4 regions of the Pseudomonas sp. Leaf127 genome follow, and region 4 is predicted to be linked to each of the others. Evidence: riboswitches for the same ligand, from Rfam matches in the RefSeq annotation. Region 4 holds a riboswitch; each other region holds the start of a gene.

Region 1 (7,318 bases), on a different contig from region 4:
AACTACGCGCCCAAGGGCAGTGCCTGGGCGTACGAGTACCAGTTCATCTACTTCGATGCCGACTACATCCGCTACGACAACGACACCAGCGACTACGAGCAGAACGCAGCGTTCAAGTACAAGTGGGACAAGAACTGGACACCGTTCTTCGAGGTGGGTGACATCAAGGTCAACGCCACCGACGATGAACGCCAGCTGCGGTTGCGGGTCGGGGTGCAGTACAACTTTCTCTGATCGTGCGATTGCGGCCCGGTAGGAGCGCGCTTGCCCGCGACCGAGTGCGCAGCGCTCGCAAATTCTCGGAAACGCTGAAATTTTACGACTGCTGGCGCAGCCGGTCGCGGTGGTCCGGCAGAGTGGGCTATTCGGACAGGCACGGTTCGGTAGGAGCCCGCTTGCCGGCGACCGAGTGCGTAGCGCTCGCAGAAATCTTGGAAACGCCACTATTTTTACGACTGCTACGCAGCCGGTCGCGGGCAAGCGCGCTCCTACCGGGGCCCAGTCGCCGTACAGCGACTGGGTGCGGCGCAGGCGCATGCGGCTGCCGTTGAGGTGCGGGCCAGCAGGCTATTGGGACAGGCACCGTCCGGTAGGAGCCCGCTTGCCGGCGACCGAGTGCGCAGCGCTCGCAAATTCTCGGAAACGCTGAAATTTTACGACTGCTGGCGCAGCCGGTCGCGGCATTCCGGCAGAGTGGGCTATTCGGACAGGCACCGTCCGGTAGGAGCCCGCTTGCCGGCGACCGAGTGCGTAGCGCTCGCAAATTTTTGGAAACGCTGAAAATTTACGACTGCTAACGCAGCCGGTCGCGGTGGTCCGGCATTCCGGCAAGCGCGCTCCTACGGGGGGTCAGTCGCCGTATAGCGACTGGGTGCGGCGCAGGCGCATGCGGCTGCCGTTGAGGTGCAGGTACATGGCGGCACGCGCGGCGTCGACGTTGCCCTGGGCGATGGCTTCGTAGATCTGCCGGTGTTCGGCATCGATGCCCTTGAGGTAGGCGGTACGGTCGCTCTGACCGGTGTAGGCCGAGTTCATGCGGGTGCGCGGGATCAGCTTGGTGCCCAAGTGCTTCATGATGTCGATCAGGTAGGCATTGCCGCTGGCCTTGGCAATCTTCAGATGGAACTGAAAGTCGGCATTGATGGTGGTACCGGATTTTTGCGGGCCTTCGAGCAGCGCCTCGAAGGCCCGCTTCAGTTCCAGCAACGCCTCGGGGCTGCGCCGCTGGGCGGCCATGCCGGCGGCTTCCACTTCCACGCTCAGGCGAAACTCCAGCAGATTGAGTACATCGGACAAGGTGGCGATGGTCGCCGGCCCCACGCTGAAGCCTTCCGGCGCCGGCATGTCGAGCACGAAGGTGCCGACCCCGTGCCGGGTCTCGACCAGACCGGCAGCCTGCAGCCGCGACAGGGCATCACGCACAACGGTGCGACTGACACCTTCGGCTTCCATGATGTGCACTTCCGAGGGCAGCTTTTCGCCGCGCTGCAGCACGCCGTCGCGCATGCGCTGGGCAAAGCGGTCGACCAGGGTTTCGGCCAGGCGTCGATGGTTTTTCTGCGCGGGAGCGGCGTTGTCGGACATTACAGCCTCGTTCTTGTCGGATACCCGATTATAGGCCGCACAGAACGACAAACACACCCGCATCCCGGCGCGTCACGAGGTTATACTCAGCGCCCCACAGGACCTGACCCATCGATATGGACCAACCATCCGCAGCCTCGGGCCGTCGCTCGAACCTGACCCAGCAGCTGGTCGCCGAGTTTTCCCGCAGGATTCGTGAAGGCGAGATCAAAAGCGGTGAAAAACTGCCCACCGAGCAGGCCATCATCCTTGAAACCGGTGTCAGCCGTACCGTGGTGCGTGAAGCCATGTCGCGCCTGCAGGCCGAGGGCCTGGTGGAAACCCGCCACGGCATCGGCACCTTCGTGGTCGATGCCGCACAAGCACGCAGCGCAACGCCCGACGAGCCAGCGGTCGGCACGCGCCACGACGCCGTGGCGGTGCTCGAACTGCGCCTGAGCCTGGAGCCGGAAGCCGCCGCCCTCGCCGCCCGGCGCCGCACCCCGGAACAACTGGAGGCCATCGCCCAGGCGTTGCAGCATCTGCAGGATTGCGCCCGGCAAGGCGTCGATACGGTACAGGCCGACTACCAGTTCCATCGCCATATTGCCCTGTGCACCGCCAATGGCTTTTTCACCGACGTGATGAACCAGTTGGGCAGCAGCATCCTGCCACGCATCGGCACCGGGTTCGGCAACCAGCCCGTGCTGGCGCATGCCGAAGACCCCGAGGCCCAGGCCCGCGAGCAGGCGCAGATCTTCACGGCCATCGTCCATCAGGACGGCGACGCGGCCCGCGCGGCCATGCGCCTGCACCTGATCAACTGCCTGCAGCGGCTGGACACAAACCGTTAGCGACTCGTGTGTCGATGGTTTACCATCGCCGCCGTCGGTTTCCGAGAGGAACTAACAGGGAATTCGCAGGCCGTGAAACGCCTGGTTTTGCCTGAGAAGTCGACGAGCGAAGGTGAGGCAAGGCGCAAAGCGGCGAGCAAGCGGAGTTTACTCAAGTAAATGAGCATTGCGATCCGGTTTGTAACGCAGCACCACCGATGCGCAGTCACCGCTCAGGTAAAAGCAAACGAAACTGCCCCCGCAACTGTAGGCATCGAGCCGCTTCATAGGCGCCACTGGGTTTCATCCCCGGGAAGGCTGGAGCAAGGCGCAGACGTGCCAGTCAGGAGACCTGCCGACCTGAATTTTTACTGACCGGCGGGGTGTCCGGGAAGGACATCCGCGCACGCCTTGCTGTCGTGTGTTCTGCCGAGGCCTGCCTGTCGGGTCGCGACCGCGATGTATTTCCTGCCTGTACACTGCGTCCCGCTTTCGTACGAAATGGAGATCGCCCTTTCATGCCGCCCCTGCTGTCGCTGCCGCGCCTGACCCTGCTGATGGTCACCCTGGGCTTTTGCGCCCAGAGCCTTGCCGCCCCCACCCGGTATCCGCTGACGCTCGAGAACTGCGGCCTGCCGCTGACCTTCGCCAAGGCCCCGGACAAGGCGGTGACCATCGGCCAGGCCGGCACCGAGATGCTCTATGAACTGGGCCTGGGTGAACGCCTGGCCGGCACTTCACTGTGGTTCAACGACGTACTGCCGCGCTTCAAGGCCCAGAACGACAAGGTCGAGCGCCTGGCCGACAACGACCCCAGTTTCGAAGCAGTGATCGGCAAGCGCCCAGGGCTGGTGGCCGTGCAACTGGAGTGGATGGTGGGCAAACAGGGGGTGGTCGGCACCCGCGAGCAGTTTCATGACCTGAAGATCCCGACCTACATCTTGCCTTCGGACTGTGAAGGCAAGGACAACCTGGTCGGCGCCGACGGTACGCGGCTGGAGCCGTTTCGCATCGACACCCTCTATAAAAGCGTCGAGCAACTGGCACAGATCTTCGACGTCCAGGACCGTGGCCGTCAGGTGGTCGACGAACTGAAGGCGCGGCTGGCCAAGGCGCTGGCCAACGTCGACCGCAACAAGGCCAAAGACGTCTCGGCAGTGTTCTGGTTCTCCAGTGCCGACCTCGACATCGACCCGTATGTGGCCGGGCGCAAAGGCATTCCGGATTTCATGCTCAACAGCCTGGGGCTGCGCAACATCGTCGCCTCCGATGAAGAGTGGCCGACCGTGGGCTGGGAAACCATTGCCAAGGCCAACCCGAACATCCTGGTCATCGCCCGCATGGACCGCCGCCGCTTTCCGGCTGACGACTACACGCGCAAACTGGCCTTCCTCAAGTCGGACCCGGTGACGCGCAACATGGACGCGGTCAAGAACGACCGCATCGTCATCATCGACGCCGACGCCATGCAGGCCAGCCTGCGCATGTTCACAGGTATCGAAGAGCTGGCCGACGCTGCTGACCGGTTCAACAAGGCCCCATGAGAGCCTGGGTGTTGGTGGGCCATGCCCTGTGGGTCAGCGTTGTGCTGGTACTGGCCGTGATCGCCGGCGCCGCCATCGGCGAAACCTACATCAGCATGGAGGTGGTCGGGCAGATCCTGGCCAACAAGCTATGGGGCGCCGGTTTCCCGGTTGACCCCATCGACGAAGGCATCATCTGGAACTACCGCCTGACCCGTGCCATCGTCGCCGCCGCCTGCGGTGCCGGCCTTGCGCTGTCAGGGGTGGTGCTGCAATCGCTGCTGCGCAACCCGCTGGCCGAGCCGTATTTGCTGGGTATTTCTGCCGGAGCCTCGACCGGTGCGGTGCTGGTCGCCCTGCTGGGCATCGGTGCCGGGGCGATTTCGCTGTCGGCCGGCGCATTCGCCGGCGCCATGGCCGCGTTTGCCATGGTCGCCCTGCTCGCCCGCTCTTCCCAAGGCTCAAGCGCGGCCGGGCATATCATTCTGGCGGGCATTGCCGGCTCACAACTGTTCAATGCCCTGACGTCGTTTCTGATCACCAAGTCGGCCAGCTCCGAGCAGGCACGCGGGATCATGTTCTGGCTGCTGGGCAACCTCAGCGGCGTGCGCTGGCATTCGGTGTGGCTGGCGGTGCCGGTGGTGCTGGCCGGCCTGCTGGTGTGCATGTGGCATCGCCGGGCGCTGGATGCGTTCATGTTCGGCAGCGACTCGGCCGCCTCGCTGGGCATTGCGGTACGCCGTGTGCAAGTACTGCTGATCACCTGCGCAGCGCTGATCACCGCCGTGATGGTGTCGATTGTCGGCTCCATCGGTTTTGTCGGTCTGGTGATCCCGCATGCCGTGCGCATGCTGGTCGGCGTGCGCCATACCCGGCTGGTGCCGGTCAGCGCCTTGTGCGGCGCGCTGTTTCTGATTGCCGCTGACGTGCTGTCGCGCACATTGATCAAGGGCCAGACCCTGCCGGTCGGGGTGATCACCGCGCTGATCGGCGCGCCGGTGTTCGCCCTGATCCTGATCCGGGGAAAAAGCCCGCGATGAATGCCTTTTCTCCCTTGCTCGATACCGCAGCGCTCGGCTGCATCGGGCTGACCCATATCGTCAAGGGCCAGGCCTTGCTGCAGGACGTCAGCCTCAGCGTGCGGCCCGGCGAAACCCTGGGCATTGTCGGCCCTAACGGTTCGGGCAAATCCACCCTGCTCAAGCTGCTGTCAGGCATTCTGGCACCCAGCGCCGGCAGCGTGCACCTGGCCGGCCAGCCGCTGGCACAGATGAAGCGCCGTGACGTGGCCCGGCAACTGGCGGTGGTCGAGCAGCAGGCCGACACCAGCGACAGCATCACCGTGCGCGACGCCGTGGAGCTGGGTCGCACGCCCTGGCTGTCGGCGCTGGCACCCTGGAGCGGCGAAGACGATGAGATCGTGCGCCAGGCCCTGGTGGACGTCGACCTGCTGCACCTGCGCGAGCGTCACTGGCAGACCCTGTCCGGCGGCGAACGCCAACGCGCGCATATTGCCCGCGCCCTGGCGCAACGGCCGCAGATCCTGCTGCTGGACGAACCCACCAACCACCTCGACATTCAGCATCAGTTGAGTATTCTCGGCCTGGTCAAGGCCTTGCCGGTCACCTGCGTGATCGCCCTGCACGACCTCAACCAGGCGCTGGAATGTGACCGTTTGGCCCTGCTCCACGGTGGGCGCCTGATTGCCTTGGGCCTGCCTCACGACGTGCTGACCCCCGAACGCCTGCTCAGTGCCTTTGGCGTACACGGCCACTGGCTGACCGACCCGCTCGACGGCACGCGGCTGCTGCGCTTGCGCGCCTTGTAACACGACTTGCAACGTGTTCGCGAAATCCGGCCGTTGCGCCGTCAGCCTGCAATCGAAGGTGATGGCGCAATGAACCAGTCAGGGTGCAGCACAGGAAAATGTTCTTTCAGCCAACCCACAAAGGCTTCTACCTGAGGAGCAAGATGCGTTCTGCTTGGATAAAGCACCGACACCAGGCGCGGCTGTGGGCGATGGGAACTGAGCACCTCAACCAGTTCTCCATTTGCCAGGAAGGTCTCAACGGCGATTCCTGGTGCCTGGACAATACCGAAGCCTGCAACACCACATTGAACGTAGGCATTTGACTCATTCACAGTGATGCCACCGTGGGGCGTGTAGGGATGATCCTCGCCGTCCACCGAGAAATGCCAGGGAAGCGGCCTGTTGCTTTGACCGGAAAGGAAGCTGACACAGCGGTGATCCATCAGGTCGTGCAGGGTCTTGGGTGCCCCACAGGCCCGAAGATAAACCGGGGACGCACAGGTCACCATGATGACGGTGCCAATTTTTCTGGCGACCATGCTTGAATCTGGAAGGTCACCAATTCTTACGACACAGTCGATGCCCTCGGCTACGAGATCCACCCTGCGGTCGGTCACCCCCAGCGCCAGCTCGATTTCGGGAAAAGCCTCTGTAAATCGCCTGAGGCTTTCCATGAAGCGGTGCTGGGAAAAGGCAGTGGGGATATCGATTCGAAGCCGTCCACGTAATGCTGATCCATTGCGATCAAACATGGTCGTCGTCTCTGCGATGTTCGCCAGGATTTCTTTGACGCGTTCGTAAAATCGCGCGCCCTGCGCAGTCAGTTTTACCTTGCGAGTCGTGCGCTGAAAGAGCCGAACCCCCAGCGAAGCTTCAAGGTCCTGAATGGTACGAGTGACGTGCGGGCGCCCTGTCTGCATGGCTTCTGCAACTTTGGTGAAGCTCTCCAGTTCCGCCAGCCTGGCGAATACCTGCATCGCCTGTAGAAGCTCCATCAGTTCTCCTCCAAGAAACCTGTCACTGCGATGATTGTTGCTTGCCAGCATAACAATCCTGTCGGTTCCTGCGCATTTATCCCGGTGCGGCAACACAGAACAATGCGCCCTGACGGAGCGTTTCTGCTCTGCACCTCAAAACGACTGGAGACGGAAAATGAAAGCGTGGCTGTTGAAAGATTTCGGCCTGGATAATCTGGTACAGGAAGAGACAGAAACACCCGTACCCCAAGCCGGTGAACTGCTGGTAAAAGTAGGCGCGGTGTCGCTCAATTTCCGGGACAAAGCCATCGTTGACGGTATCTACGAACCTCACAAGGTGCCCAAGCCGCTGATTCCTGTCAGCGATGCGGCGGGGACTGTCGTGGCCGTGGGTGAGGGTGTCAGCCGATTCGCTATTGGCGATCGGGTCAACTCACATCTTTATTCACGCTGGCTGGACGGCATGCCCGGGCCGGATGAACCCGACTACTGCTTTGGCTCGCCATTGCCTGGTGGTCTGGCGCAGTACATGATCATCCATGAAGACAGCGCGGTACGGGCCCCCGACAACATGTCGGATGAGGAAGCCGCGACCCTTCCAATTGCCGCGCT
Region 2 (7,318 bases), on a different contig from region 4:
TGCTGTTTCGTGCCTTGGGGCTGGTGGGTACGCCATATCGCTGGGGCGGCAATACCCCGGATTCCGGTTTCGATTGCAGCGGGCTGATCGGCTATGTGTACCGTGACATGGCCGGCATCAGCCTGCCACGCTCGACGCGCGACATGATCGTGATGAATGCCCCCACCGTGGGGCGTGAACAGTTGCAGACCGGCGACCTGGTGTTCTTCGCCACCTCCGGCGGCTCGCAGGTGTCGCATGCCGGTATCTATGTCGGTGAAGGGCGCTTCGTGCATGCACCGGCCACCGGTGGCACGGTCAAGCTCGACAGCCTGAGCAAGCCTTACTGGCAGAAGGCCTATCTGAACGCCAAGCGCGTGATCCGCCCGGAAAGCCTGGCGCAGAACGGCCGGTGATTCACAGTCTTTATTCTGCCCGGTAGGAGCGCGCTTGCCCGCGACCGGCTGCGTTAGCAGTCGTAAAATTTCAGCGTTTAATCAATTTCTGTGAGCGCTACGCACTCGGTCGCGGTGGTCCGGCATTCCGTCCTACCTGGCTGATGTCACGCGCCAGATGCGGTTGCCTACATCGTCCGCCACCAGCAGGCCGCCACGCTGGTCGTTGACCACGCCCACCGGGCGGCCCAGGGCTTTCTCGTCCTTGTCCAGGAATCCGCTCAGCACATCGACCGGCTGGCCTGCAGGCTTTCCGGCCTTGAACGGGATGAACACCACCTTGTAGCCGCTGTGCGGCTTGCGGTTCCATGAGCCGTGCTGGCCGATGAACATTCCCTGATCGAACGGCGCGGCCAGGGTCTTGCCGTCGGCGAACACCAGCCCGAGCGAAGCGGTGTGCGGCCCCACGGCGTAATCGGGCACCAGGGCGCTGGCGACTTTCTGCGGGTCTTGTGGCTGCACGCGCTCATCGACGTGTTGGCCGTAGTAGCTGTAGGGCCAGCCATAAAAGCCGCCGTCCTGCACCGAGGTCACGTAGTCGGGCACCAGGTCGCTGCCGATTTCGTCGCGCTCGTTGACGGCGGTCCAGAGTTTGCCGGTCACCGGTTCCCAGTCCATGCCGTTGGGGTTGCGCAGCCCCGAGGCGAAGAGGCGTTTCTGCCCTGAAGCGCGGTCCACTTCCCAGATGGCGGCGCGCCCCTGTTCCTGGTCCATGCCGTTCTCGCCGACATTGCTGTTGGAGCCGACCGTGACGTACAGCTTGCTGCCGTCGAGGCTGGCGATCACGTTTTTGGTCCAGTGGTGATTCAGCTCGCCACCTGGCAGGTCAGTGATCACCGCAGGTGGCCTGCTGATCCGGGTCTGGCCGCTTTCATAGGGGAAGCCGAGCAGGCGATCGGTGTCAGCGACGTACAGCGTATTACCCACCAGCGTCATGCCGAACGGTGAGTTGAGGTTTTCCAGCAGCACCGAGCGGGTCTCGGCAACGCCGTCACGGTCGGCATCGCGCAGCAGGGTGATGCGGTTGGCGCTGGGCACGCCGGCCCCGGCGCGGCTCATGATCTTTCTGGCGATCCAGTCACGCACGCCCCCAGTATTTTCCTTAGCGGGCGTGTTGGATTCGGCCACCAGCACATCGCCGTTGGGCAAGACATACAGCCAGCGCGGATGGTCCAGGCCTTCGGCAAAGGCGGCCACTTGCGTGCCGGGGGCGGCGACCGGCTTGCCGCCCTCGGGCCAGCCGATGGCCGGGGCGATATTGACCGTCGGCAGCAGGGTCTTGTTGGGGGCGGGCAGCTGCGGGGCAGGGCCCGAGCCGTCGGCCACTTGCAGGCTGGCGGTTTCGCCACAGGCTGCCAGGCCGCCTGCGGTGAGCAGGATGATTGCGCAATGCGGGACACGCTTGAGCATGGTGAGGCCTCGCCATAAACCAAAAGCTGATTATGGATAGAGAAAGCGCCGTCCGTGAGGTTCAATTCAATACTGTTTGACGCTGTTTACCCAACCCTCTACCCTTCGCCGCTTGTTTCAGGTGCCTTGCAATCATCGATTGGCGAGGTGAAACAGGGAAGCCGGTCAGGACCTGTCCAATTCCGGCGCTGCCCCCGCAACGGTAGATGAGTCAAGGCGGTGTCCAACGCCACTGGGTTTGCCCGGGAAGGCGCACCGCCAGGGGTAACACCCGCTCATGAGCCCGGAGACCGGCCTGTCACTCTTTCCACAGCATCACGGCGGGCGATGCTCTGCAACGGGTACGCGCCTGGCGGCCCGAGGCTGTCCTGTCGTCTGCTTTCGCGTGCCCCCCAGCGGAGAGCTGAAGATGAACCCATCCCCCGAACGTGACGAACGCCACCTGGCGCGCATGCTGCGCAAGAAAGCCATCATCGACGAGCGCATTGCCAATTCGCCCAATGAGTGCGGCCTGCTGTTGGTGCTCAGCGGCAATGGCAAGGGCAAGAGCAGCTCGGCGTTCGGCATGCTGGCCCGGGCCATGGGTCACGACATGCAATGCGGCGTGGTGCAGTTCATCAAGGGCCGCAACAGCACCGGCGAAGAGCTGTTTTTCCGGCGTTTTCCCGAGCAGGTGCGCTATCACGTGATGGGCGAGGGCTTTACTTGGGAAACCCAGGACCGTCAGCGCGACATCGCCGCTGCCCAGGCGGCCTGGGAGGTGTCGAAGCAATTGCTCAGCGACCCGGCCATCAGCCTGGTGGTCCTCGATGAACTCAATATTGCCCTCAAGCACGGCTACCTGGACCTCGACCAGGTGCTGACCGACCTGCAGGCGCGCCCGCCCATGCAGCATGTGGTGGTCACCGGCCGCGGTGCCAAGCCCGAATTGATCGAACTGGCCGACACCGTGTCGGAGATCGGCATGGTCAAGCATGCCTTTCAGGCCGGCATTCGTGCGCAAAAGGGCATCGAGCTGTGAGTGACGCTGCCCGCCAGTGCCCCGCCGTATTGATTGCCGCCCCGGCCTCCGGGCAGGGCAAGACCACCGTCACCGCTGCGCTGGCCCGGTTGCATCGCAATCAGGGGCGCAAGGTGCGTGTGTTCAAATGCGGCCCGGATTTTCTCGACCCGATGATTCTGGAGCGCGCCAGCGGTGCGCCGGTCTATCAACTGGACCTGTGGATGATCGGCGTCGAAGACAGCCGCCGTCTGCTCTGGGAGGCGGCCGGTGAGGCCGACCTGATTCTGATCGAAGGGGTCATGGGCCTCTTCGACGGCACCCCGTCCAGCGCCGACCTGGCGCGGCACTTCGGGGTGCCGGTGCTGGGCGTCATCGACGGCACCGCCATGGCCCAGACCTTCGGCGCCCTGGCCTTGGGGCTGGCGCGTTATCAGCCGGACCTGCCGTTTGCCGGCGTGCTGGCCAACCGGGTCGGCACTGTGCGCCATGCGCAACTGCTGGAAAACAGCCTGACCGAAGGGCTGCGCTGGTACGGCGCGTTGTCGCGCGAGACCGGCATCGAGCTGCCCAGCCGCCATCTGGGTCTGGTGCAGGCCAGTGAATTGAATGATCTGGACGCGCGCCTGGACGCCGCCGCCCAGGCGCTGGGCAGCACTTGCGAAGTGACGCTGCCGCCGCCGGTGACCTTTGCTGCGCCCGAGCCGCAACCGGTCGAGCCGTTGCTGGCCGGGGTGCGCATCGCCATCGCCCGCGACGAAGCGTTTGCCTTTGTCTATGGCGCCAGCCTCGACCTGCTGCGGGGCATGGGCGCCGAGCTGAGTTTCTTCTCGCCGATCCATGACACGCAGCTGCCCGAGGCCGATAGCCTGTACCTGCCCGGGGGGTATCCCGAGCTGCACCATGTGGCCCTGGGCGCCAACCGTTTGATGCGCGAGGCGATTGCCGCCCATCACGCGGCAGGCAAACCGATCCTGGCCGAGTGCGGCGGCATGCTCTACCTGCTCGATGCCCTGACCGATGTCCAGGGCGTGCGCGTCGAACTGGCCGGTTTGGTGCCGGGCGAGGCGGTGATGCAAACGCGCCTGGCGGCCCTGGCGTTGCAGAACGTGGCGCTGCCCGAAGGCTTGCTGCGCGGGCACACTTACCATCACTCATTGACCAGCACTGAACTGACACCGATCGCCCGGGGCGTGAGCCCCAATGGCGGGCGCGGGGCCGAGGCGGTCTATCGCCTGGGCCGGTTGACGGCCTCGTACGTGCATTTTTATTTCCCTTCGAGCCCGCCTGCGATTGCGGCGCTGTTCACGCCATGAGCGACGCAGCCTTCAGCCCCGATGAGCGGGCGGCGGTGTACCGGGCCATTGCCGAGCGCCGTGACATGCGCCACTTCAGTGGTGGCACGGTGGCGCCCGAACGGCTGGCGCGTTTGCTGGAGGCCGCGCACCAGGCGCCCAGCGTCGGTTTGATGCAGCCCTGGCGTTTCATCCGCATCACCGACCGGACCTTGCGTGCCAGCCTGCAGGCCCAGGTCGAGCAGGAGCGGGTGCGCACTGCCGAGGCCCTGGGCGAGCGCGCCGATGACTTCATGAAACTCAAGGTCGAGGGCATCAGCGATTGCGCCGAGGTGATCGTCGCGGCGCTGATGGACGGCCGCGAACAGCATATCTTTGGCCGGCGTACCTTGCCGGAGATGGACATCGCGTCGTTGTCCTGCGCCATCCAGAACATGTGGCTGGCGGCGCGGGCCGAAGGCCTGGGCATGGGCTGGGTGTCGCTGTTCGACCCCGATGCGTTGGCCGCCTTGCTCGACATGCCCGCCGGCGCGCGGCCCCTGGCCATTTTGTGCCTGGGACCGGTCGATGGCTTTTATCCGGCACCGATGCTGGTGCTCGAAGGCTGGGCGCAGGCGCGCCCGCTCGAACAATTGCTGTATGAAAACCAATGGGGAGTGCATCCATGAGTGTGGCGCTGTTGAGCGCGGCGGGGGTGGCGCTGGATGCGTTGCTGGGCGAGCCGAAACGTTGGCATCCGCTGGTGGCGTTCGGACGCTATGCCGAGCGTATCGAGCAACGCTTCAATGCCGCTGGTCGTGGCTGGCGCAGCCATGGTGTCACCGCCTGGGTGCTGGCCGTGGTGCCGTTGACCCTGTTGATCACGCTGCTGAGCTGGTTGCCGTACCTGGGCACGCTGGTCGAGATCCTGGCGCTGTACTGCGCGCTGGGGCTGCGCAGCCTGGGCGAGCATGTGCAACCGGTGGCGGCCGCCTTGCGTGGCGATGACCTGGACGAGGCGCGCAAGCGGGTCGGCTACCTGGTCAGCCGGCAGACTTCGGAACTCGATGCCAATGGCGTGGCCCGTGCCGCCACCGAGTCGGTGCTGGAGAACGGCAGCGATGCGGTGTTTGCCGCGCTGTTCTGGTTTGTCGTGGCCGGGGCGCCGGGCGTGGTGCTGTACCGGCTGAGCAATACCCTGGATGCCATGTGGGGCTATCGCAACGAGCGTTTCGAGCGTTTCGGCTGGGCGGCGGCGAAGATCGACGATGTCCTCAACTATATGCCGGCGCGGCTGGTGGCCCTGACTTACGCGGTGCTGGGCAAGACGCGCCTGGCGCTGCGCTGCTGGCGCACCCAGGGGCCGACCTGGGACAGCCCCAATGCGGGCCCGGTGATGGCGGCCGGCGCCGGTGCGCTGGGCGTCGAGCTGGGCGGGCCTGCGGTGTATCACGGTGAGGTGCATGAGCGCCCGCCGTTGGGTGAAGGCAAGCCTGCCGATGCAGAGTCCATCGAGGCCGGCTGGCAACTGGTGCAGCGCGGCGTCTGGCTGTGGCTGCTGGTGCTGTGTGCAGGAGCACAATTGTATGCTTGAACACGGAGGCCGCTTGCGGGCGGCGGCGCAGCGTTACGGGATGGCCGAGGCCGACTGGCTGGATGTGTCCACCGGTATCGCACCCTGGGCCTGGCCGATTCCGCCCATCGAGGCGCAAGACTGGGCACGCCTGCCGCAAGCCGATGACGGCCTTGAAGCCGCGGCTTGCGCGTATTACAACGCCCCGCGTGCCTTGCCGTTGCCGGGTTCGCAAGCCGCGATCCAGGCCTTGCCGCGCCTGCGCAGTGGCGGCAAGGTCGGCGTGGTCTCGCCCTGTTACGCCGAGCACGCGCATGCCTGGCGCAAGGCCGGCTTTCTGGTGCGTGAAGTGCTGGCCCATGAGGTCGACTATTTTCTCGACAGCCTCGACATTCTGGTGGTGGTCAACCCCAACAACCCCACGGGGCTGCTGCTGGCGCCTGAGCGCTTGCTGGAATGGCACGCCCGGCTGGCCGAGCGCGGTGGCTGGCTGGTCATCGACGAGGCCTTCATGGACAGCACCCCGGCCTCAAGCCTGGCCGCCGAAACCACGCGCAGCGGCTTGATCGTGCTGCGCTCGTTCGGCAAGTTCTTCGGCCTGGCCGGGGTGCGCCTGGGCTTTGCCCTGGCCGAGCCGAGCCTGCTCAAGGCACTGGCCCGCGAGATCGGCCCCTGGGCGGTCAGCGGTCCCACCCGCAGGATTGGCCTGGCCTGCCTGAGCGACCAAGGCGGCCAGCAGCGCCAGCGCCAGCGACTTGAACAGGCCTCTATACGACTGGCCGGGTTGCTGGCCGCCCACGACCTGGCACCGACCGGCGGTTGCGCCTTGTTTCAATGGCGGGTCACGGCCCATGCGCAACCTTTATATGAGTTTGCCGCCCGGCGTGGCGTGCTGTTACGTCTGTTCATCGGCGAAAACGCCGACGCCTGCAGCCTGCGCTTTGGCTTGCCGGCCAGCGAGGCTGACTGGCAGCGCCTGGACACCCTGTTGCATGACTATTTCAAGGAACTGACATGACCACCCTGATGGTGCAGGGCACCACCTCCGATGCCGGCAAGAGCACGCTGGTGACCGGGCTGTGCCGCTGGCTGGCGCGCCAGGACGTCAGCGTGGTGCCGTTCAAGCCCCAGAACATGGCCCTCAACAGTGCCGTCACCGCCGACGGTGGCGAGATCGGACGCGCCCAGGCGGTACAGGCCCAGGGCTGCGGGCTGGCGCCGCACACCGACATGAACCCGGTGCTGCTCAAGCCCAACAGTGACACCGGGGCGCAGGTGATCATTCATGGCCGGGCGGTGACCACCATGAATGCCGTGGCCTACCACGGCTACAAGACCATCGCCATGCAGGCGGTGCTGGCTTCGCACCAGCGCCTGAGCGAGGCCTATCAGGTGGTGATGGTCGAAGGCGCCGGCTCCCCGGCCGAGATCAACCTGCGCGAGAACGACATTGCCAACATGGGCTTTGCCGAGGTGGTCGACTGTCCGGTGCTGCTGATTGCCGACATCAATCGTGGCGGGGTCTTTGCCCATCTGGTCGGCACGCTGGAGCTGCTGTCGCCCAGCGAGCAGGCGCGAGTCAAGGGCTTTGTCATCAACCGCTTTCGCGGTGACATCGCCTTGCTGC
Region 3 (7,318 bases), on a different contig from region 4:
TCATGCGTGGGTTATCCAGGTAATGCGTGGATGAGGGGCCCGCGGGTGGGTGTCGACCAGGGCCTGCACGCCGAATACATCAAGCAACAGTTCGGCGGTCAGCACCTCGGTGGGCGTGCCGCTGGCGATCAAGCGACCGTCGCACAGCACATACAGGCGGTCGCAGAACGCCGCGGCCAGGTTCAGGTCATGAAAGCTGGCCAGGGTGGCGAGTTTCAGGCGCCGCAGCAATTGCAGCAATTGCAGTTGATAGCGCGGGTCCAGATGATTGGTCGGCTCGTCGAGAATCAACAGCTCGGGTTGCTGCACCAGGGCGCGGGCCAGCAGCACGCGTTGCTTCTCACCGCCCGACAGGCTGGCGAACAGGCGCACGCCATACTCATGCAGGCCGGTGCGCTGCAGGGCCTGCTCGACCAGCGCCAGGTCCGCCGCGCTGTGCCCTTCGAACAGACCCTTGTGCGGCGCCCGGCCCAGGTGCACGACATCCAGCACCCGCAGGCCGAAGTCCTGGGGGAACTCCTGCTGCACCACGGCCATGCGCCGCGCGCTCCAGCGGGCCGACTGCTGCCACAGGTCCTGGCCATCGAGCCGCACCTGGCCGGCGGTGGGTTGATGCAAGCGCCAGGCACAGTGCAGCAGGCTGCTCTTGCCGCTGCCATTGGGACCGATCAGGCCGACGAATTCCTGCGCACCGACCTGCAGGTCGATGTCGGCCAGCCGGAACGCCCGCCCGGCCTCCCATGCCAGCCCTTCAAGGCTCAGACGGGGCATAAACACTCCTTGTCGAGGGCGCAGGCTCAGTGCCTGCGCCATGTGCATCAGAAACGGTAGTCAGCGGTGACGAACAGCGAGCGCGGCTGGCCCATCAGCCATTGCCGGGCGCTGTTCTGCGCCGTCACCGCATAGCGCCGGTCCAGCAGGTTATACAGTTGCAGCCCCAGACTCACCTCGGGCAGCACCTGCCAGTCAAGGTTGGCGTCCACCACGGTGTAGCCCGGCACTTGGGCGGTATTGGCAGTATTGGCATAACGCGCATCGACATAACGCAGGCCCACGCCGGCGTCCAGTTCCTCGGTCAGGGCCTTGTTCAGCCACAGGTTGGCCGTGCGCCGGGGCACGTCAGTCGGCCGATTGCCGGCGCGTGACACGCTGATGCCATCGACGTTTTCGTCGAAATCATCGTATTTGGCGCGCACCACCGAGGCGTTGGCCGCCACCTGCCAGCCGTACCCCAGTTGCAGGTCGAGGCTGGCTTCCAGGCCATCGGACGACTGCTGGCCGGCCTGCTGGCTGAGGCGGCTGACCGGGTCGAAGGTCAGCACCTTGTTCTTGACGATGTGGTACGCCGCCAGGGTCCACTCACCACGGCCGTCCCGGAACGCCTGCTTCAAGCCCAGCTCGGTCTGCCTGGCCTCGGTCAAGTCCATCTGTTGCTGGCTGGGGCTGAGGGTGATCAGGTTGCTGACCCCGTCTTCGCTGGTCGAGTACTGGCCATACAACGACAGTTGATCGGTGACCGCGAACACCAGCCCGGCGCGCCAGTTGCCGCCGGTCAGGCGGCGGTCGCTACGGGTGTCGGTGCGCTTGTCGTTGCGCTCAAGCTGGTTCTGGTCACGGCGCACGCCGGTCACCAGCGACCAGCGCTCGGACAGTTGCAGGCGGTTTTCGGCAAACAGGGCCAAGGTGCGGGTCTGCGTATCGGCCAGCGGCCGGTACGGCGACTGGCTCTGGAAGTCGCTGGCGGCCGGTTGCCACGGGTCGATGTAGTCGCCGCCGACATCCGTGTACGGCGAATTGTTACCGACCGCAAAGCGGATCTTGTTGTACTCGGCGCCGACCACCGTGCGGCTGTCCAGTCCCAGCAATGAATGCTGCAACGTAAAGGTCTGGCGGTCGCCGATCTGCTCCTGGTCGTGCTTGATCTCCAGGTACTCGCCACGCAGCAACTGGCCCTGGCTGGCGCGCCAGTCATAGACCTCGGCATTGCGCCAGTGGCGGCGGCTCTTGATCCAGTACACCTGGTTGCTGGCGCTGAGCGCATCGCTGATCTGCCAGTCGGTGTTGAGACGGGTCCATTCGTCGCTGTAGCGCTGCACGGCATTGCGGATGTTGTGGTTCTTGTCACGCAGGTTGTCACGGTAATGGCCGTCGATCAGCGGTGTGCCGAACCAGGTCACCGGCTCGCTGTCGCCGCGCTCATGAGCAAGGGTGACACTCAGGTCATCGCTGGCCTGCCAGCGCAGGGCAGCGCTCAAGGCCTCGCTGCGCGAATCACCGTGAGCGACCCAGCCGTTGCTTTGCTGCTGGTTGAGGGTCAGGCGGTAGCTCAGGCGCTCGCTCAGCGAGCCGCCGCTGTCCAGGGCGGCCTGCTGGCGATCGTACGAGCCATAGCCGACGCGCAGGCGATTGCGGATCGGCCCGTCGAACGGTTTTTTCGACATCACATTGATCGTTGCACCGGTGGCGCCTTCGCCGTACAGCACGGAGGCCGGACCGTTGAGCACATCGATGTGCTCGACCATCCAGGGGTCGACCGGAAAGGTCTGGGTGCCGAACCCGGTGTAAAACCGTACGCCGTCGAACAGCGTCATCACCGACGTGTGTCCGGTAAACCCCCGCGCCGACAGCGCGGTATTGCCGTTGCCGGGCGCGACGATGCTGGAAATGCCCGGCGCGCGGCTGACTGCTTCCTGCACGCTCTGGTTGTTGCGCTGCTCGATCATCTTGCTGTCGAGACGGCTGAGACTGGCCGGGGTCTGCAAGGGCGTCAGTTCAAGCCGTGAACCGGTGGCCATGGGCGTGTTCAGGTCTGGCCGGACGTGTGCGGCGACGTCGCTGACCGAGGTGGCCGGCAGGTTCAGGGGGCCAGGGTCGGCCAGGGCTGTGCCGGAAAAGCCCAGCAAGGGCAACAGGCTCAGGTGCAAAGGGTAGAAGCGGGACATGCTATTCCAACTCGATCAGGAAAGAATGAACCCGGAGGGAATAACGCATAGGGGACCGCACGCGCAGGCGCACGGATACCGGCCTGCGCCCGCCCACCGCGGGATTGCCAACGCGTGTGGTGAGGCACCACACTGAGGTTTCAGGCCGGTCTCCGGGCTTGCGAGGATCACGATCCCTTCACCTTCCCATGCCAGGGCACAGTGGTGTGTCGAAGGGGTCGCTCGCTTACCGTTGCGGGGGCAGCGCCGGACTGATCACCAAGGTGACGCACCGGCTTCCCGTTTCACCTCATGCACGGCGGCATGAGACACCTGAAACTGGGGCGGGATAAGACCACCGATGAACGGCGGCGTCAAATACAGATGCCACAGGCCATGCGCGATCGCACGGCCCAGGCCCCGTCAGGGTTACAACTCGGCGGTCACCTGGCGGCCGACCACCAGCTGGATCTCCACCCGCCGGTTCAAGGCACTGGCCGGGTCGATCCCGGGTTTGGGGCGCGAGTCACCGTAGCCGGCCACCCCCACGCGCAAGGCCTGTTGCGCATCGAGTGCCTGAATCAGCAGCTTGCGCGCCTCGCGGGCGCGGGCCGCCGACAAGGTGTAGTTGTCGTCGTACACCGTGCAGTAGCGGGCAAAGTCAGTCACCGGACGATTGACTGCCAGGTTGTCGGTGTGGCCTTCGACCAGCACCTGTGCCTGCGCCGACTCGGTCATGAAGGTCGCCACCCGCACACTCAACTTGCCCAGCACGGCGCGTGTGGCCGGGGTGATGCAGGCGCTGCCACGGGCGAAGGCATCATCGGGCAGGGTCAGGCGCCGGTTGGCGATGTCGATCTCGACCAGTTGCGCCTCACCGGTACGCTCCAGGTCCGCCTGCATCTCGGTCAGCAGACTCTGCAAGCGCGCCTGTTGTGCGGCATTGCCCTGGCTGCGCGCCAGTTCCTGCATCTGCTGCTCGGCCTTGGCAGCGGCTTCGCCGGCCTTGTTCTGCAACACCGACACCACCAGCATCAGCATGATCACCGCCATGACGCCGGCCATCAGGTCCGAGATGGACACCCATTCATTGGGCTTTTCTTTCATCGCCTGTTACACCGGCTCGGGAGCGTCAGCGGGCTCGCTGGCATCGCGGGCCTGGGCGGTCAGACCCTCGACCTCGCTGGCCAGCCCGCCCACCGCGGTGGTGATCGTCCCGGTGGCTTGCTGCAGGTCACCGGCAATGCCGTCGACCGAGGCCTGTAACTGCGCCGCCGCCACGCTCCAGTGATGCACGCTCTGTTCGCTGCGCTCATCGAGGCTGGCCAGCGAGCGATTGCCATCGCCGGCCTGGGTGCTGAGGGTCATCAATTGCTTGATCAGAATCCCGTGATGCCCCTGGGCCTGTTGTGCCAGTTGCCGTTCCAGGTTCTGCAGCTCATCCAGTTGCGCGGTGGCGCGCTCGGCGCGGTGATCAAGGCTGTCCAGCGACAGGTTGCTTTCTTCGGTGAGGGTGGCCAGCGTTGTCAGGTGATCAATCAGCAATTGATGCTGCTCCTGCGCCTGCGGGTTCTCTTGCCCGGCCAGGGTCTTGAGCTGCTCAAGGTGCTCGCCTGCGGTCGCGGCGTGGCGGTCCAGGCTGGCCAGGCAATGATTGCCTTCGCCGATCTGGTTGCTCAGGGCGGTGAACTGCTCGACCAGCGCTTCGTGCTGGCCCTGGGCCTGTTTGGCCATCTGCATGTTCAACAGCTTGAGTCCCTTGAATTCGGCGGCCAGCAGCTGCGATTGCGCGTTGATGGACTGCACCAGCCGCTCGCCCACCTGTTCCAGCGCTTCGCGGGCCTGACGGTCACGCACGTCGCTGTAGGCGCGCAGTTCCTTGCGGCCCTGGTCCATGGCCTGCTTCATCTGCCGCACGCACCAGTCGCTGCGCCGGCTTTCGGCTGACCAGCGCGAAGACTCCCAGAGCTTGAGTACGATGAAGGCGATGATGCCCCAGGTCGAGGTTTTGAACTTCGACCCCAGGTCTTTCATCATGCCGGTCAGTTGCGCCAGCGAATCACTCATGGCATCCAGGGATTCAGCACTGCCTTGCAGCACGCCCGAGGCCTTGTCCAGCGCCATGCCCAGGCCCAGAAAGGTGCCCAGCAGGCCGAAAATCAGCAGCAGCCCTGGCATGTTGCTGACAATGCGCTCGGGCAGCGACGCCAGCGCATGGCTCAGCTCACTGATCGAGCCGTGCTCCAGATCCAGTGCGCCCTTGTGCGTACCGCCTTGCCAGTTGCGCTCCCAGGTGGCGGTACGGCCATAGCGTTCGGCGCAGATCAGCGAGGCCAGCATGCCGCCCACGATCAGGGTGAAAAATGTCAGTTCCAGCGCGCTGTCCAGCGACGGCACCAGAAAGTGGATGAACGACCCGCTCATGCGGCCACCTCAGGCGTGTTGTTGATAAGGGTGAATCGTCCCATGACCCGGCGCTCCTGTGCTCGATGGCGATTGTCTGCATGGCAGAGGATGGAGGAGGGAGGCCCCTTGAAGGCGCAACCGGCCCAAGCGGCCAGCGCGAAATCCAAGGGCTAACCTGACGCTATCGGACGCAGGGGCAGGATCTTTAGGGTCTGTTGCCGTTTCAGCACGAGCCGCGTTGCTGGGCCCAATCTCGCCAGGCCAGGCGGAGGACGCAGAAAAGGGTCACTCCCTTTTCAAGTCCAGACTGCGTTACTCGCCACTCATCTGGAATGACCAGACTTCGCGGCGCCTGCCTTGCCTCGCGGCAAGCACAGGGGCGCGCTTTCGCGCAGCAAACATGGGCCCAGGGAGCGCGCTTGCCAGCCTTTCAAGCCGGCACGAGCCTTGTGTGTCGTACAGGTGGCCCACTTGTTCACCGGCTTTTGGCCCGCCTTAACCCAGCATCTCGATCCCCAACTGGAACGCGACCCAGATGGCCAGTCCAGTGGCGAAGGCCAGGGCGATGTTCTCGAACCCGTTATTGCGGTACTCCTTGCTCAGCAGCGACTTCTGGTTGGACATGATCAGCAGGCCCAGCGAAATGATCGGCAGGCCGACGATGTTCAAGGCATTCACGCCCAGGGTCAGGGTCACGAAGTCCGGCATACCCGGCAGCGACCAGACAATGGGCGTCACCAGGATGAACAGCATGAACCACTTGTGCATCGGGTCCTTGTGGAATTCCTTGCCGTACTTCTCGCGGCGCTCGGGCCGGATGTGCTGGAACGCATCGGTGATCAGCATCGGGAATGCCGTGGTCTTGCCGGCAATGCTGGCAAACAGGGTGGCGAACACGCCGACGAAGAAGATGTACCAGCCTGCCGCACCGAAAAACAGCTCCAGCGCCTGGCCCAGGTCGCCGAGGGTGCGCACCTGCAAGCCGTTGGGCCGCAGGATTTCCACGCCTACCACCCAGATGGCCAGGTTGATCACGATGCCGACGAACACCGCAAACAGCAGGTCGTTACGCTGAATGCGCTTGTGCTCTGGCCCGGTCCAGCCCTTTTCGCGCATTACATAGGGGTGTACGAAGTTGGCCACGGACCCGGCCACCGCACCGATTACCGACACCGCTACCAGCAGCGCGCCATGCACGCCCTGGTCCGGCGGAATGCTGAAGCCGATGGTGCCCTTGACGATGCCCGCCAGGTCCGGCCCCGACATGATCGCCAGCGCCAGGAAGGCCAGGGTCATGATCGCCAGCAGAACCTTCATCACGCCCTCGATCATGCTGTAGATATTGCGTCCCACCAGCAGCCACACGGCGATTACCACCAGCAGCGAGCACAGCAGCGGCTGGTTGACATGCACCAGCATGGCCAGCGCCTCACCGGCGCCCTTGATCATGTAGGCGTTGATCAGGTGGCCCATCAGCAAGGCGTACCCAAGCATGAACCAGGCAAAGAACGGGTGCAGCTGGGCGTAGCCCTGCAGGATGGTCATGCCCTGGTTATTGCACAGCTGGAAGCGGGCAATGATGTTGACGATCAGAAAGCGCAACAACAGCGAGACCGCCAGTACCCACATCATGGCGTAGCCATAGTTGGCACCGGCCACCGACGAGGTGATCAGGTCGCCGGCACCCAGCCACGACAGCACGGCAATGATGCCGGGGCCCAGCAGTTTGGTAATGCGTCTGAAGCGGGGTTGTGCAGCGGCGGCGGTTTTATCTGCGACGGGTTGGCTGTTGGCCATGGCAGGAGTCTCCGGTTTGTTTTTGTAATCGGACGTGAATAGCTAAGCACAACATAGGATGTCGTACGACTTGCGGGGTTCCATGATCGTGAGTCCCAGGCTGCAGCGTGCATGCCGGGCTGTTGCCAAGCCTTCTGTAATGCGGGTTGAAAAGGGACTGGAGGGGAAAGGGCCGTTTGTCAGGTTATACGGTC
Region 4 (7,318 bases):
AACTCGCGCACTCCCTGGTCGCGCTCTGCCGGAATGCCGGACCACCGCGACCGGCTGCGCAGCAGTCGTAAAGTTGTGGTGTTTTCGAGATTTTTGCGAGCGCTGCGCACTCGGTCGCGGGCAAGCGCGCTCCTACCCGCGACCGGCTGCGCAGCAGTCGTAAAGTTGTGGTGTTTTCGAGATTTCTGCGAGCGCTGCGCACTCGGTCGCCGGCAAGCGGGCTCCTACCTGCGACCGGCTGCGCAGCAGTCGTAAATTTGTGGTGTTTCCGAGATTTCTGCGAGCGCTGCGCACTCGGTCGCGGTGGTCCGGCATTCCGGCAAGCGCGCTCCTACCCGTGACCGGCTGCGCAGCAGTCGTAAATTTGTGGTGTTTTCGAGATTTTTGCGAGCGCTGCGCACTCGGTCGCCGGCAAGCGGGCTCCTACACTGGCCTGTACAAATGCGCATGCCCCGCCCGATACAGCGATGACTCGGCAAACGTGTCCGTTGCCAGTACCCGCCCGACCAGAATCAGCGCCGTGCGCCTGAAGCCCTTGGCCTTTACCTTGTCTTCGATGTCGGCCAGCGTGCCCAGCACCCAGTCCTGGTCCGGCCAGCTGGCGCGGTGCACCACGGCAATCGGGCAGTCGGTCCCGTAATGTGGCAACAGCTCGGCCACGATCGCCCCGATATGCTTGATCCCCAGATGAATGGCCATGGTCGTGCCATGCCGTGCCAGGTCACCCAAGGCTTCACCGGCCGGCATGGGGCTGCTGTCGGCAAAGCGGGTCAGGATCACGCTCTGGGCCACGTCCGGCAGGGTCAGCTCGCTTTCCAGCAGGGCCGCGCAAGCGGCCGTGGCGGTGACACCGGGAACGATCTGAAACGCAATATCCAGTTCGCGCAGGCAGCGAATCTGCTCGCCGATCGCCCCGTACAGGCTCGGGTCGCCGGAATGCACCCGGGCCACATCCTGGCCTTGTGCATGAGCCGATTTCATCAAGGCGATGATCTGTTCCAGGTGTAACTCGGCGCTGTTGACCACTTGATGGGCGCTATGGCCCTCCAGCACGGCCAGGGGGACCAGCGAGCCGGCATAGATAATGACCGGGCACGTGCGAATCAGGCGCTGGCCCTTGACGGTGATCAGCTCGGGATCGCCGGGGCCGGCACCGATGAAATAAACAGTCAATGAACACTCCAGAGACGTGCAAGAAATAAGGTCGCAATAAAGCCGGTATTATCTGCCTGTAACAGGGCTGCTGGCCAAGGCCAATGTGGCCTGATCGTTTTTCCGGTAGGTGATGCGCAACCAGGCAGGCTTGCCGCTCAACTGGCTGGCCAGTGCCAGCGCCGTGCTTTCGGCCACGCCACGACAGCCGGTGCGCTCGAAGGCCAGCGCCGAGTGGTGAGTCAACTGGCCTTCATAGGCCTGGAGCTGTGCTGCACTGAAAAACACCAGCGGCAGGCCGAGTTGTTCGGCAGCCTGCCACAAGCCCGGCTCGTCGCACTTGCTGTCGATGGAAGCCAGCGCACTGACCGCCCCGATACCCAGGCCATGGTCATGCAGGCTCTGTGTGATCAGCGCCAGCAGCACCTCGGCCGGGCAGCTGTGTCGGCAGCCCAGGCCCAGGGCCAGCCACGGCCGGTCAGTACTGACCGGCATGCCGGCTGCGGCGGAACAGCCAGGCGCTGATGGCCCCCAGGGCGGCCCAGAACAGTGCATTGGTCACCAACGACGCAACGATGAACTGCGACGCCAGCGCCTCGGGTGCCAGGCTCGCATGCTGTTCCGGTTGAGGTGCGCCGATCACATGCGGCACCACCAGCACGGCCACCCCCAGCAGTTTGAGCAAGGTGCCGCGGCCGAACACGATCAGCGCCAGGCCCGCAGCCGTGGCGGCGGCGGTGGAAATCCACCAGTTCTGGCGCAGGCCCAGTTCGGCCGCTGCCGTCCCCGGCAATTCCGGAGGCAGCCCCAGGGTAGGCGCCAGGACAAACACCGCAAACCCGGCCAGTCCCCAGAACAGGCCCTGCAGCGTGCTGCCCGGCGCACGCAGGGTGTAGAGCCCGGCCAGCATCAGGGCAAAGCCCACGGCCACCACCAGATTGCCACCGGTGGTCGACAGCAAGCGCTGCCAGCCATCGGCCGGTGCCCAGGCCTCGTCGTCGTGCGCATGCACATGGGCGGCAGCGCCCGGCGCGTGGGTGTGTTCCTGGGTGGCCGGTGCCTGCTCGAAGGTTTCCGCTTCAAGAATCAGTGGCGTCAGCCACAGGCTCTGCACCAGGGTCAGCAGCAGGGCGGCCAGCAGGCCGCTGAAACCTGCGGTCTGCACAATTCGCTTGAACATGGTCAGGCCTCAATGGCAAGGAAAGGCGGCGCTGTGCCGGGTGTCGTGGGCGGCATTGTGCACCGCGTCGATGTGCGAGAAGCCGGCGAAATACACCAGGCTGCAACCGAGCAATACCGCGCCGATGGCGGCCGTCAGGCGCTGGCTGAGGGTGGTGGGAGTGGCGGCGGGGTGGCTGCTGCTGATGATCGACATACGGCTTGCCTCTTGTTTTCAAAAGGGCAGGCAGGCGCATGGACGCGGGGCGACGAACATCGGCCCGTATCGACTGCGCCCGCCCACCGCGGGGTTGTCAGAGAAATAGATAGCGGGCCGGTCTCCGGGCTGGCGAGGGACGTTCAGGACGTCATGCAAGGATCGCCTTCCCATGCCGTGGCACAGTGGATAGACCCTTCGCTCGCTTACCGTTGCGGGGGCAGCACCGGACTTTGTGTCAGCCCATTGGCAGGCGGACGACAGCACCGGTTTCCCGTTTCACCCTGTGAAGGGCACCCGTAACAAGGTGTGTAGCAGAGCATGAGCCATGCATGACGTCAATCTTGACATTGACCCTTGCCCAGCCACTGCGTAGCCTTGCCGGTCTGAGGTTCCTTGTGCAAATGGCGCAAGGCTAAGACGGGAATACGGTCGAGCCGTAGCTGCCCCCGCAACTGTAAACGGTCCTGTTCGTCGCACAGCCACTGCCCTGGGCGGGAAGGCGCGGCGAACGGCCTGGCCAGCAGGCCATGGCCACGCCGCCAGCCAGGAGACCTGCCTCAACCGAATTCTCACTACAACCGGGCGGGGTGATCCGGTGGCGATTCGCACTGTGCGCCCGGCGCGCGGCTGTCGTCCTGTTTGCCCGCCGCATGACCAAAGGGCATCCGATGAAAACGCAGTCCAAGCTTCCCGTCACCATCGTCACCGGCTTTCTGGGCTCGGGCAAAACCACCTTGCTGCGCCACATGCTTGATAACGCCGAAGGCCGGCGCATCGCGGTGATCGTCAACGAGTTCGGCGAGCTGGGCATCGACGGTGAAATCCTCAAGCAATGCACCATCGGCTGTACCGAAGAAGAAGCCAATGGCCGCATTTTCGAACTGGCCAACGGCTGCCTGTGCTGCACCGTGCAGGAAGAGTTCTTCCCGGTGATGCGCGAGCTGGTCGAGCGCCGTGGCGAACTGGACCACATTCTGATCGAAACCAGCGGCCTGGCCTTGCCCAAGCCGCTGGTGCAGGCCTTCCAGTGGCCGGAAATCCGCACCGCCTGCACCGTTGATGCCGTGATCACCGTGGTCGACAGCCCGGCAGTCAAGGCCGGCACCTTCGCCGCCTACCCGGACCAGGTCGACGCGCAGCGCAAGCTGGACCCCAACCTGGACCACGAATCGCCGCTGCACGAGCTGTTCGCCGACCAACTGGCCAGCGCCGACCTGGTGATCCTCAACAAGGCCGACATGATCGACGCCGAGGGCCTGGCCGCCGTGCGCGCCGAAGTCGCCGAAGAGCTGCCGCCGGCGGTCAAGGTGATCGAGGCCAGTAACGGCCGCTTGCCACTGAGCGTGCTGCTGGGGGTCGGCGCCGAGTCCGAGCGGCACATCGACGGGCGCAAGACCCATCATGACCATCACGAAGGTGATGACCACGACGACCACGATCACGACGCTTTCGACTCGATCTCGATCAAGCTGCCCGAGGCTGAAGAAGCGCGCCTGCTCGCGGCCCTGACGCAACTGGTGGTCGAGCACGGCATCCTGCGGGTCAAGGGCTTCGTGGCCATCCCCGGCAAGCCGATGCGCCTGTTGGTGCAAGGCGTCGGCACCCGCTTCGACAAGCATTTCGACCGCGCTTGGCGCGCAGATGAAGAGCGCGCCACGCACCTGGTGCTGATCGGCCAGGAACTGGATGCGGCGGTGCTTGAAGCGCGCTTGCACGCGGCATTGGCCGGTTAAGCCATGCACCTGCTGAGAACCCAGCCCGGTGGTTTCGTAACGGACGACAGCATTGCCGACCTGGGGCAAACCCCCGCCGACCTGGTGATTCTCTGCAGCGGCGACTCCAGCCTGGCCTTGCTGGCCGAGGCTGCGCAGCAATTGCCGGACGACTACCCGAGCCTGCGCCTGGCCAACCCGATGCAGGTGCAGAATCACGCCTCGGTCGACCTGTATGTCGAAGAAGTGCTGCAGCATGCGCGGGTCATCCTGCTCTCGCTGCACGGCGGCATCGGCTACTGGCGCTACGGCGTGCAGCGCCTGCTGGAGCTGGCGGCGCGTGGTGTGCAGGTGATCCTGGTGCCGGGCTGCGATCGCCCGGACCCGGAATTATCCGATTTCAGCACGGTGCCGGCCGCCGAGGGCGAGCGGCTCTGGCAGTTTTTACGCCAGGGCGGGCTGGACAATGCCCTGAACCTGTTCAACTGCATGGCCAGCCAGTGGCTGGGGCGCGACTACGCCTGGCAAGAGCCCCAGGCCCTGCCACGTGCCGTCATCTACCATCCGCACAAGACCCGGGCGCAACTGGCCGATTGGCAAACCGACTGGGCCGCCGACGCACCGGTAGCGGCCTTGATCTTCTACCGCTCGCACTTGCAGGCGGCCAACACTTCGTTCATCGACGTGTTCTGCCAGCGCTTGCAGGCCCAGGGCCTCAACCCGCTGCCGATCGCCGTGGCCAGCCTCAAGGAAGCCGGCTGTCTGACGGCCGTCGAAGACTGGCTGGACGAGGCCGATGCCGCGTTGATTCTCAACACCACAGGCTTTGCCCAGTCGAGCCCGGAAACGCCGCACTTGCGGCCGTTCCGGCGCGATGTCCCGGTGATCCAGGCCATCTGCGCCCAGGACAACGAGCCGGCCTGGCAGGCCAGCGACCTGGGCCTGGGTGCCCGTGACCTGGCCATGCACATCGCCTTGCCGGAGCTGGACGGGCGCATCATCAGCCGGCCGATCAGCTTCAAGGACCTGGCCTGGCACAGCGAGCGCAGCCAGTCGGACGTGGTCTGCTACCGCGCCCAGCCCGAGCGCATGGACTTCGTCGCGCACCTGGCGCGCAACTGGATCGAGCTGGCGCGGCGCAACAATGCCGACAAGCGCATCGCCCTGATCCTGGCCAACTACCCCACCCGCGACGGCCGTATCGGCAATGGGGTGGGGCTGGACACGCCAGCGGCGGCGCTGAATATCCTGCGCGCCATGCAACAGCAAGGCTATCCGGTCGAGGGGCTGCCCGACAGCGGCACCGCGCTGATCCAGCAATTGCTGGGCGGGGTGACCAACGACCTGGACAGCCTCGATCTGCGGCCGTGCCAGCAAAGCCTGGCACTGCAAGACTACCTGACGGCGTTTGCCACCTTGCCAGAGGCCAATCGTGAGGCGGTGATCCAGCGCTGGGGGGCGCCTGAAGCCGACCCGATGTTTCGTGGCGGGCGCATGATGGTCGCCGGGCTGCGCCTGGGCCTGACCTTTGTCGGCATCCAGCCGGCCCGCGGTTACCAGGTCGACCCCAGTGCGGTGTACCACGACCCCGATTTAATACCACCCCATGGTTACCTGGCGTTCTACTTCTGGCTGCGTTTTGCCTATGGCGCCCAGGCGGTGATCCATGTGGGCAAGCACGGCAACCTGGAGTGGCTGCCGGGCAAGGGGGTCGGGCTGTCGGCGACGTGCTGGCCGGACGCTATCCTTGGCCCGTTGCCCAACATCTACCCATTTATCGTCAATGACCCGGGCGAGGGCGCCCAGGCCAAGCGCCGTACCCAGGCGGTGATTATCGACCACCTGATGCCACCGTTGACCCGCGCCGAAACCTACGGACCGCTGCGCGACCTGGAGCGACTGGCCGACGAGTATTACGAAGCGCAGTTGCTCGACCCGCGCCGCGCCCGTGAGCTGCAACGTGAAATCCTGCAACAGGTGCGCGACAGCCGGCTCGACCTGGAGCTGCAACTGGATGCTTCGCTCAATGCCGACGCCGATGCCGCCGTCTGGCTGCCGCGCCTGGACACCTACCTGTGTGACCTGAAGGAATCGCAGATTCGCGACGGCTTGCACGTGTTCGGCGAGTCGCCGAGCGGACGGCTGCGCATCGACACCTTGCTGGCCCTGCTGCGCATCCCGCGTGGCGACGGCCGCGGGGCGCATTCGAGCCTGCTGCGGGCCTTGGCCAAGGCCTTTGCCCTGGACTTCGACCCGCTGGACTGCGCCCTCGCCGAGCCATGCGCCCCGGAAAAACCGGCGCTCTTGCAGGCGGTGAGCCAGGAGCCCTGGCGCACACAGGGTGACAGCCGTGAGCGGCTGGAGCTGTATGCGGCGCAGTTGATCGAGCGTGTCATCAGAAATGAAAGCCTGGCTGACGTACCCGCTCACCAAGACTTGCACCTGATCATCGAGCACCTGCGTGAGATCGTGGCACCGTGTCTGGACGCCTGCGGCCCGGCCGAGATGCAGGGTCTGCTCGATGCCCTGGCCGGGCGTTTCGTACCGGCCGGTCCCAGTGGGGCACCGAGTCGCGGGCGGCTGGACGTGCTGCCCACCGGGCGCAATTTTTTCAGCGTCGATGTACGCAACCTGCCGACCCCTACGGCCTGGCGCATCGGTTTTCATTCGACCAGCCTGTTGCTGGAACGTCACCTGCAAGATCATGGCGATCATTTGCGCCAGCTTGGCCTGTCGGTGTGGGGCACTGCGACCATGCGCACCGGCGGTGATGACATTGCCCAGGCCATGGCCCTGATGGGCGTGCGCCCGGTCTGGGCGACCGGCAGCCAGCGGGTCGACGATTTCGAGATCCTGCCGGTGAGCCTTCTGGATCGGCCCCGTGTCGATGTGACCCTGCGGGTGTCAGGATTCTTTCGCGACGCCTTCGCCAGCCTGATTCGCCTGTTTGACGCCGCGGTACAAGCGGTGGCGGCCCTTGATGAGCCAGACGACCTCAATCCACTGGCGGCCCGCGTGCGCCAGGAGCGCCTTGAGCTGCAAGCCAAGGGCATCAGTGAAGACGATGCCCGGCGCC

The links. Region 4 has a riboswitch for cobalamin ahead of cobW (cobalamin biosynthesis protein CobW). Riboswitches for the same ligand answer to the same signal wherever they lie in the genome.
Region 1: linked by a shared signal. The riboswitch ahead of ASF84_RS08435 (ABC transporter substrate-binding protein) and the one ahead of cobW (cobalamin biosynthesis protein CobW) in region 4 are both predicted to bind cobalamin.
Region 2: linked by a shared signal. The riboswitch ahead of cobO (cob(I)yrinic acid a,c-diamide adenosyltransferase) and the one ahead of cobW (cobalamin biosynthesis protein CobW) in region 4 are both predicted to bind cobalamin.
Region 3: linked by a shared signal. The riboswitch ahead of ASF84_RS10150 (TonB-dependent receptor) and the one ahead of cobW (cobalamin biosynthesis protein CobW) in region 4 are both predicted to bind cobalamin.

Annotation. Positions count from the first base shown of each region.
Region 1 is NZ_LMOA01000012.1:131,296-138,613, reverse strand. Features, by position in the region: gene ASF84_RS08450 (oligogalacturonate-specific porin KdgM family protein) at 1-234, shown strand, start outside; gene ASF84_RS08445 (FadR/GntR family transcriptional regulator) at 850-1,584, opposite strand; gene ASF84_RS08440 (FadR/GntR family transcriptional regulator) at 1,701-2,417, shown strand; cobalamin riboswitch at 2,436-2,770, shown strand; gene ASF84_RS08435 (ABC transporter substrate-binding protein) at 2,927-3,940, shown strand; gene ASF84_RS08430 (FecCD family ABC transporter permease) at 3,937-4,959, shown strand; gene ASF84_RS08425 (ABC transporter ATP-binding protein) at 4,956-5,747, shown strand; gene ASF84_RS08420 (LysR family transcriptional regulator) at 5,789-6,706, opposite strand; gene ASF84_RS08415 (zinc-dependent alcohol dehydrogenase family protein) at 6,882-7,318, shown strand, end outside.
Region 2 is NZ_LMOA01000020.1:68,980-76,297, forward strand. Features, by position in the region: gene ASF84_RS10960 (C40 family peptidase) at 1-395, shown strand, start outside; gene ASF84_RS10965 (PQQ-dependent sugar dehydrogenase) at 528-1,844, opposite strand; cobalamin riboswitch at 1,947-2,157, shown strand; gene cobO (cob(I)yrinic acid a,c-diamide adenosyltransferase) at 2,254-2,865, shown strand; gene ASF84_RS10975 (cobyrinate a,c-diamide synthase) at 2,862-4,160, shown strand; gene bluB (5,6-dimethylbenzimidazole synthase) at 4,157-4,807, shown strand; gene cbiB (adenosylcobinamide-phosphate synthase CbiB) at 4,804-5,712, shown strand; gene cobD (threonine-phosphate decarboxylase CobD) at 5,705-6,709, shown strand; gene ASF84_RS10995 (cobyric acid synthase) at 6,706-7,318, shown strand, end outside.
Region 3 is NZ_LMOA01000012.1:501,818-509,135, forward strand. Features, by position in the region: gene ASF84_RS10140 (ABC transporter substrate-binding protein) at 1-4, opposite strand, end outside; gene ASF84_RS10145 (ABC transporter ATP-binding protein) at 1-771, opposite strand; gene ASF84_RS10150 (TonB-dependent receptor) at 819-2,942, opposite strand; cobalamin riboswitch at 3,069-3,273, opposite strand; gene ASF84_RS10155 (OmpA/MotB family protein) at 3,351-4,028, opposite strand; gene ASF84_RS10160 (hypothetical protein) at 4,035-5,345, opposite strand; gene ASF84_RS10165 (Nramp family divalent metal transporter) at 5,823-7,124, opposite strand.
Region 4 is NZ_LMOA01000021.1:337,233-344,550, reverse strand. Features, by position in the region: gene cobM (precorrin-4 C(11)-methyltransferase) at 424-1,173, opposite strand; gene ASF84_RS14885 (cobalamin biosynthesis protein) at 1,222-1,647, opposite strand; gene ASF84_RS14880 (CbtA family protein) at 1,631-2,332, opposite strand; gene ASF84_RS14875 (CbtB domain-containing protein) at 2,342-2,527, opposite strand; cobalamin riboswitch at 2,626-2,843, opposite strand; cobalamin riboswitch at 2,900-3,104, shown strand; gene cobW (cobalamin biosynthesis protein CobW) at 3,199-4,263, shown strand; gene cobN (cobaltochelatase subunit CobN) at 4,267-7,318, shown strand, end outside.